Regions from separate parts of the Ewingella sp. C233 genome, predicted to be linked through region 3. Evidence: predicted binding sites of a transcription regulator. Region 3 holds the regulator's gene; each other region holds the start of a gene.
The links. The regulator PurR, encoded in region 3, represses purine synthesis genes. The targets are predictions, from matches to a motif close to CANGCAAACGTTTGCNTG.

Region 1 (2,277 bases), on a different contig from region 3:
TAAATACGGCGCACAGCAGGCCGGACATCGCATCCACGAAATCATCGAAATCCAGTTTAGTCACGTTGCTCAGCATCAGCAGGCCGACATACATCAGCGCCGGTGCCGTGGCGTAAGCCGGAACCAGATAAGAGAGCGGAGACAGGAACAGCATCAGCAGGAACAACACGCCGACGACGGTGGCCGTCAGACCGGTTTTACCGCCTGCCGCCGTACCCGCTGCGGATTCGATATAAACGGCCGCAGGCGCTGCGCCTACCAGACCGGCAAACATGCTGCTGATGGAATCAGAGGTCAGCGCTTTCCCACCGCTGATGATCTGACCGTTTTTATCCAGCAAATTAGCCTGACCGGCGACGGCACGGATGGTGCCTGTGGCATCAAATACCGCCGTCATGACCAGCGCCAGCACGCTTGGCAGCACCGCCATTTTCAGCGCGCCCATGATATCGAGATTAAACAGCACCGAGTGTCCGTTGGCATCAGACAGCGACGGCATGGCAAACAGCCCCTGATATTTCACCGCCGGATCAAAAATCAGACCGATAATAGAAATGGCGATAATCACCAGCAGAATACCGCCGGGAACGCGCAGTTTTTCCAGACCGAAAATCACGGCCAGACCCAGCAACGTCATGATCACCGGGAAGGAGGTAAATGCGCCCAGCGTAACCGGCAAACCATCAAGAGGGTTTTTGATCACCAGACCGACACCGTTAGCAGCAATGAGCAGCAGGAACAGGCCGATACCAATGCCGGTGCCATGCGCAACGCCCATCGGTAAATTGCGCAATATCCATGAGCGGATACCGGTCACCGAGATGATGGTAAACAGCACCCCCATCAGGAATACCGCACCCAGCGCCACAGGCACGCTGATATGTTGGCCCAGCACCAGACTGAAAGCGGTAAAGGCCGTCAGGGAAATCGCACAGCCAATGGCCAGCGGCAAATTCGCCCACAGCCCCATTAACAATGAACCGAAGCCCGCCACCAGACAGGTTGCAACAAACACAGCACTCGGAGAGAAACCGGCTTTACCCAACATGGCCGGGACAACAATAACGGAGTAAACCATCGCCAGAAAAGTCGTCAGACCGGCAATGATCTCCTGACGGACATTGCTGCCGCGTGCGGAAATTTTGAAATAAGCATCAAGCGAACCGGTGGGCGCGATATTGCCGCCCGCTTGGCTGTGTTGACTAGACATGTGTAACCCTCTGAAGTGTCTTGCTGAAAAGCCTGCGTGGTCATTACGAAACCGTTTCGTCACGTTCGCTTCCCTACCCGGTGAAATGTATGTCGAAAACAGGAAAGATCGACGCGCAAAACCAAGGCAAACGTTTAACTCTCATCGCGTAAGGCGGAAATAAAAACCACGGGTACTGCAAAGCAAACGATTATCCGGCCATTAACCCCCTCTTTTCAACTCCCGTTCACGACAAATTCGTCTTATTTGGTCATTTAAAAAGCATATCGACAGAGAATTTGCGCAAACCCTCTATTTTTAGCGATCTGCAAGTTAGAAACAGTCGCCTCAAATCCGCTACGGCGAAAAAACAGCCATTTCGGGCAGGTAAAATGCCATCAGCAATTGCGGTGGAGTTATAAAGAAAACGCGCAGGGGTTAAACGGTTAAAATAAATCAGACGGGGTGATCTCCGGCACAGCATTAATAATAGAGCAATGCCGGAGAAGGGGTAATAGGTTTCACTTATGCTTTGCGATTTTTGAATACCCTGGAATAAACCCCAGATCCAATAAAATATATTTCCCTGTATCACCCTTGCGGCGGTGAATTACGTCCCAATGTGGTACGGACCTCCCTGTTCGAGGGCTTTCTGGTAAGCCGGGCGCGCTTGCACCGTCGATAACCAGGTTTGTACATGAGGATATTTTTCCAGCCCGCCGCGCGCGACCATCGCTTCTATCGGAAAACTCATCTGAATATCTGCCGCACTGAAATCACTGCCCGCAAACCAGCGGTTATCGGTCAGGTGCTTTTCGAGATAAGCACCGTGAGTGGCGAGTTGTTTATCCAGATAGTTTTGCTGAACGCCTTTACCAATTGCCCCCGCAATCGGGCGGATCAGCCAGGGCATCGGCGGCTTGCCGAGACGGCCAAAAATCAGTTTCATCACCAGAATCGGCATCAATGACCCTTCAGCATAGTGCATCCAGTAGCGAAATTGCTGTCGGGCAAAGTGATCAGTTGGCTTAAGGCTGCCTTGAGCATCATAGGTTTCCTGCAGGTACTCGATAATCGCGCCCGACTCG
Region 2 (2,277 bases), 740 kb from region 3:
TGACCAACACCGGCTGAGATCAGTGCGACCGGCGTGTGCGGGGTGACATTCAGGAAGAAATCCCCGTGGGGTGCGGCAAGATGAACGATATCGCCCTGCTGCGCGCAGTTGTGCAGGAAATTCGATACCGCACCCTGATCTTCACGTTTCACCGCGATGCGGTAGGTTTGGCCGTTCGGTGCCTGCGTCAGAGAATACTGACGGATTTCCTGATTTTCCAGCAAAGCGTCGCGGATATAGACCGCCAAATACTGCCCCGGCTGGAAATCCGCCACCGGCAGGCCATCGACCGGCTCCAGCACGAAAGAGGTGATCAGGCTGCTTTGCGGCTGTTTTTCTTTGATGCGGAATTCACGGGTGCCCGTCCAACCACCGTGTTTTTCGGCACTTTCCTGATAGATATCGGCTTCACGGTGAATAAACACGTTCGCCAGTACGCCATACGCTTTGCCCCAGGCATCCAGCACTTCCTGACCCGGACTGAACATTTCATCCAGTGTGGCAATCAGGTGTCCGCCGACGATGTCGTACTGCTCTGGTTTGATGGTGAAACTGGTGTGTTTTTGCGCAATGCGTTCTACCGCAGGCAGTAGCGCCGCCAGGTTTTCAATATTGATCGCATAAGCACAGATGGCGTCAAACAGCGCCTGACGCTGATCGCCATTGCGCTGATTGCTCATATTGAAAATGTCTTTCAGCTCGGGGTTATGAGCAAACATACGGTCATAGAAATGCGCAGTGAGTTTCGGACCGGTAGCGGCGAGCAAAGGAATTGTGGATTTAACAGTCGCGATAGTTTGAGCATCAAGCATGGTGTTCTCCTTTTCCCTTCGCCCTTGAAGTTAATCAGCTGCCACTCCAATGTCTTTAGGGATATTGTTTAAACATGTATTTTTAATGCATCTTATAGAAAGTGAAGATTCCTGTAAATAGCCTTGTGAGTGTTAAGGTTTTGTTAAACGTGGGGCGGAGTCACAAAGCTGAAAAATATGCATCTCGTGCTGAAGAAATCTCCCTTGATTATGCAGAGTGTTTAGCAGATCAAAGCCTTGCTACCACTGGAGCCAATCGTTTGCCTAAAAACCTTTAACTGACCCTATCCGCAGGCGGCTTAAACATTTACACTGTGGCGCAGAACCCGGAAGGGGCATTTAATTTTTAGTTTGTTGAGTCAGGAGATGCAGATGTTAAAGCGTGAAATGAACATTGCCGATTATGATGCTGAGCTGTGGGCAGCAATGGAAAAGGAAGTCGTTCGCCAGGAAGAGCATATCGAGCTGATTGCGTCAGAAAACTACACCAGCCCGCGCGTGATGCAGGCTCAGGGTTCTCAACTGACCAACAAATATGCCGAAGGCTATCCGGGTAAACGCTACTACGGCGGCTGTGAGTATGTAGATATCGTCGAGCAGCTGGCTATTGATCGCGCGAAAGAGCTGTTTGGTGCAGACTTCGCTAACGTTCAGCCACACTCTGGCTCACAGGCCAACTTTGCGGTCTATACCGCACTGCTGCAACCGGGCGACACCATTTTGGGGATGAACCTCGGGCACGGTGGTCACCTGACGCACGGTTCACCGGTAAACTTGTCCGGTAAACTGTACAACGTGGTGCCTTACGGCATCGACGAAAGCGGTGACATTGATTACGAAGACGTGAAACGTCAGGCTGAACTGCATAAACCAAAAATGATCATCGGTGGCTTCTCTGCCTTCTCCGGTATCGTTGATTGGGCAAAAATGCGCGAAGTGGCTGACAGCGTTGGCGCTTACTTCTTCGTGGACATGGCACACGTTGCCGGTCTGATTGCCGCAGGTGTTTACCCTAACCCGGTTCCACACGCGCACATCGTGACCACCACCACCCATAAAACGCTGGCTGGCCCACGCGGTGGTTTGATTCTGGCGAAAGGCGGCAGCGAAGAGTTCTACAAAAAACTCAACTCTGCGGTATTCCCTGGTGGCCAGGGCGGCCCGCTGATGCACGTGATTGCCGGTAAAGCGGTAGCACTGAAAGAAGCGATGGAGCCTGAGTTCAAAACCTACCAGCAGCAAGTGGCTAAAAACGCCCAAGCGATGGTAGCAGTCGTGATGGAACGTGGCTACAAAGTGGTTTCTGGTGGTACACATAACCACCTGTTCCTGATGGACTTGGTTGACAAAAACCTGACCGGTAAAGAAGCCGATGCCGCACTTGGCCGTGCCAACATTACCGTCAACAAAAACAGCGTACCTAACGATCCGAAAAGTCCGTTTGTGACGTCAGGCGTGCGCATCG
Region 3 (2,277 bases):
AGCGACACGGCGTCAGTGTCAGCAGGTGGCGAATGGCTGGCGTGGGCAACTCAATGTAGCGGTAGACCGCATTGTGAAACCGGAAAGGTCGCGGCGTCTGGTTACCGATTTCTACCGGGCATTCCCCGATACGGAACTGATCATCCATTCCGAGGTGTTCAACGGCGTGTGGGACGCGCTGGTGGATGGCCGTGCGGATGTCGCCATCGGCGCAACACGCGCTGTGCCCACCGGCGGGCGTTTTAGTTTCAGGGATATGGGGTTTATGGACTGGCACTGTGTGGTCAGCCCTGACCATCCGCTGGCGGCGCTCACTGTGCCATTAGTGGATGAACAGCTGCGTGCCTATCCGGCACTTTGTATCGAAGATACGTCGCGCAACTTACCTAAGCGTGATACCTGGACGCTAAACAATCAGCGACGTCTGGTTGTTCCCGACTGGACCTGCGCCATAGACTGCCTGTGTGAAGGACTGTGCGTGGGGATGATGCCCGTGCATCTGGTCGAAGACTGGATATCACATCAAAAATTGAGTGTGCTGACGCTGGCTGCCGCATTTCCCGAAAGCGCCTGCTGCCTGACCTGGGATCAGAGTAACCAGTCTCCGGCGCTGGCGTGGCTTCTGGATTATCTGGGCGATACCCCTACGCTGAATCAGGAGTGGTTACGCAACTAAAAACGCCTGCAAATGTGCAGGCGTTCGTGTTATGGCTTTCGGACTACGCTGTTAACGGCGATAGTCGCGGTAAGGACCATCGGCTACCGAGCGGCGTTCAACCAGTTTCGGGTGGACTTCAATGGTCTGTGACTCCTCACGTTTGCTGATAATGCGATCCAGCAGCATGGTGAATGCCATCTCACCCAGGCGCTCTTTGGGCTGGTGGATTGTCGTCAGTGCAGGGGAGAAGTAACGGGCGTTGCGTACGTTATCATAGCCGATCACCGAAATATCCTGCGGCACCCGCAGACCCATTTCATCAGCGGCACAAATAGCCCCCATCGCCATGACGTCACCGCCGCAGAAGACGGCCGTCGGGCGCTGTTTCTGCATCAAAATTTTATGCATCGCCTGATAGCCTGACTCGGGTTCAAAATCACCCTGAACGACCCATTCTTCGCGCAGCGGGATGTTGGCTTCCGTCATGGCTTTGAGGAAACCCTGGAAGCGGCCGCCACCGGTGTTACGAGCCAGTTGCCCCGGGATCACACCGATATCGCGATGACCGCGTTCAATCAGATAGCGCCCGGCCATATACCCACCTTCAAAGGCATTATCGATGATACTGTCGGTGAAGTTTTTACGTGCTTCGCCCCAATCCATCACCACCATCGGGATCGCTCGGTATTCTTCGAGCATGTCGAGCAATGCATCGGGATATTCCGCGCACATGACCAACAGACCATCGACGCGTTTTTGCGCCAGCATGGCCAGATAGGCCTGCTGTTTATCAAGATTATTATGCGAATTACACAAAATCAGTGTGTAGCCTTTGGCGAAACAGCTGTTTTCTACTGCCTCGATCACTTCGGCAAAATAGGGCGCTTCGCTGGATGTTGCCAGTAATCCGATAGATTTTGTATTGTTGACCTTGAGGCTACGGGCCACCGCGCTGGGAGAGTAGTGCAGCTCTTTTATCGCTGTCTGCACGGCGGCTTTAGTTTCTTCGGCGACGAAACGTGTTTTATTGATGACGTGCGACACGGTTGTGGTGGAAACGCCAGCCCGCTTTGCGACATCTTTTATCGTTGCCATGAAAAGAATGACTCCTGTCTGACGTGCTTTAGCACGTTAGCATTATGTTAATCGTTTGCCTGCGTGGATCTGACTGCTGGAAAAGAGATGAGCAGTGAAATCGTTGGTGGGTTTTTCAGAGCACAACAACTGTCTGAAAGAACATCGGAATGAATCGACCCGCACGCAGTGTGGTAACCGCGAATTTTCTCTTATATCTTGGTAAAGGGGAAGTAAAAAGTCTTCGTAACGCAGGGAATGATCACGGGATTTTAAAACAAAACTATGAGAAAATGCGTTGGCACACAAACTGTATGGCTTATAAAAAGGCCACATTTGATCCAGAAGGGGTTTTAATGGATACCAATCTGAAATTTGCTCTCATTACTGTGGTTGGCGCACTGGCAATGATTATGGCTTTCAGTTTTACCGCAGTGATGCACTGATCCTTTTTTACCTTCATTCGCTGAGGGTAAAAAGATCAGAAAAAAGGGCGATTCCTTTTACAGGTGTCGCCCTTTTCAATTCTTTGTTTTGCATCGTTC

Region 1: ACZRKO_RS14960 (NCS2 family permease) is a predicted target of PurR. The motif match lies at 1,334-1,351, and genes of this name have one in related genera.
Region 2: glyA (serine hydroxymethyltransferase) is a predicted target of PurR. The motif match lies at 1,062-1,079, and genes of this name have one in related genera.

Annotation. Positions count from the first base shown of each region.
Region 1 covers NZ_JBUZRI010000002.1:550,668-552,944, forward strand. The annotation lists gene ACZRKO_RS14960 (NCS2 family permease) at 1-1,210, opposite strand, end outside; gene ACZRKO_RS14965 (glutathione S-transferase family protein) at 1,800-2,277, opposite strand, start outside.
Region 2 covers NZ_JBUZRI010000001.1:2,536,782-2,539,058, reverse strand. The annotation lists gene hmpA (NO-inducible flavohemoprotein) at 1-812, opposite strand, end outside; gene glyA (serine hydroxymethyltransferase) at 1,185-2,277, shown strand, end outside.
Region 3 covers NZ_JBUZRI010000001.1:1,795,153-1,797,429, reverse strand. The annotation lists gene punR (DNA-binding transcriptional activator PunR) at 1-676, shown strand, start outside; gene purR (HTH-type transcriptional repressor PurR) at 728-1,753, opposite strand; gene cydH (cytochrome bd-I oxidase subunit CydH) at 1,903-2,178, shown strand.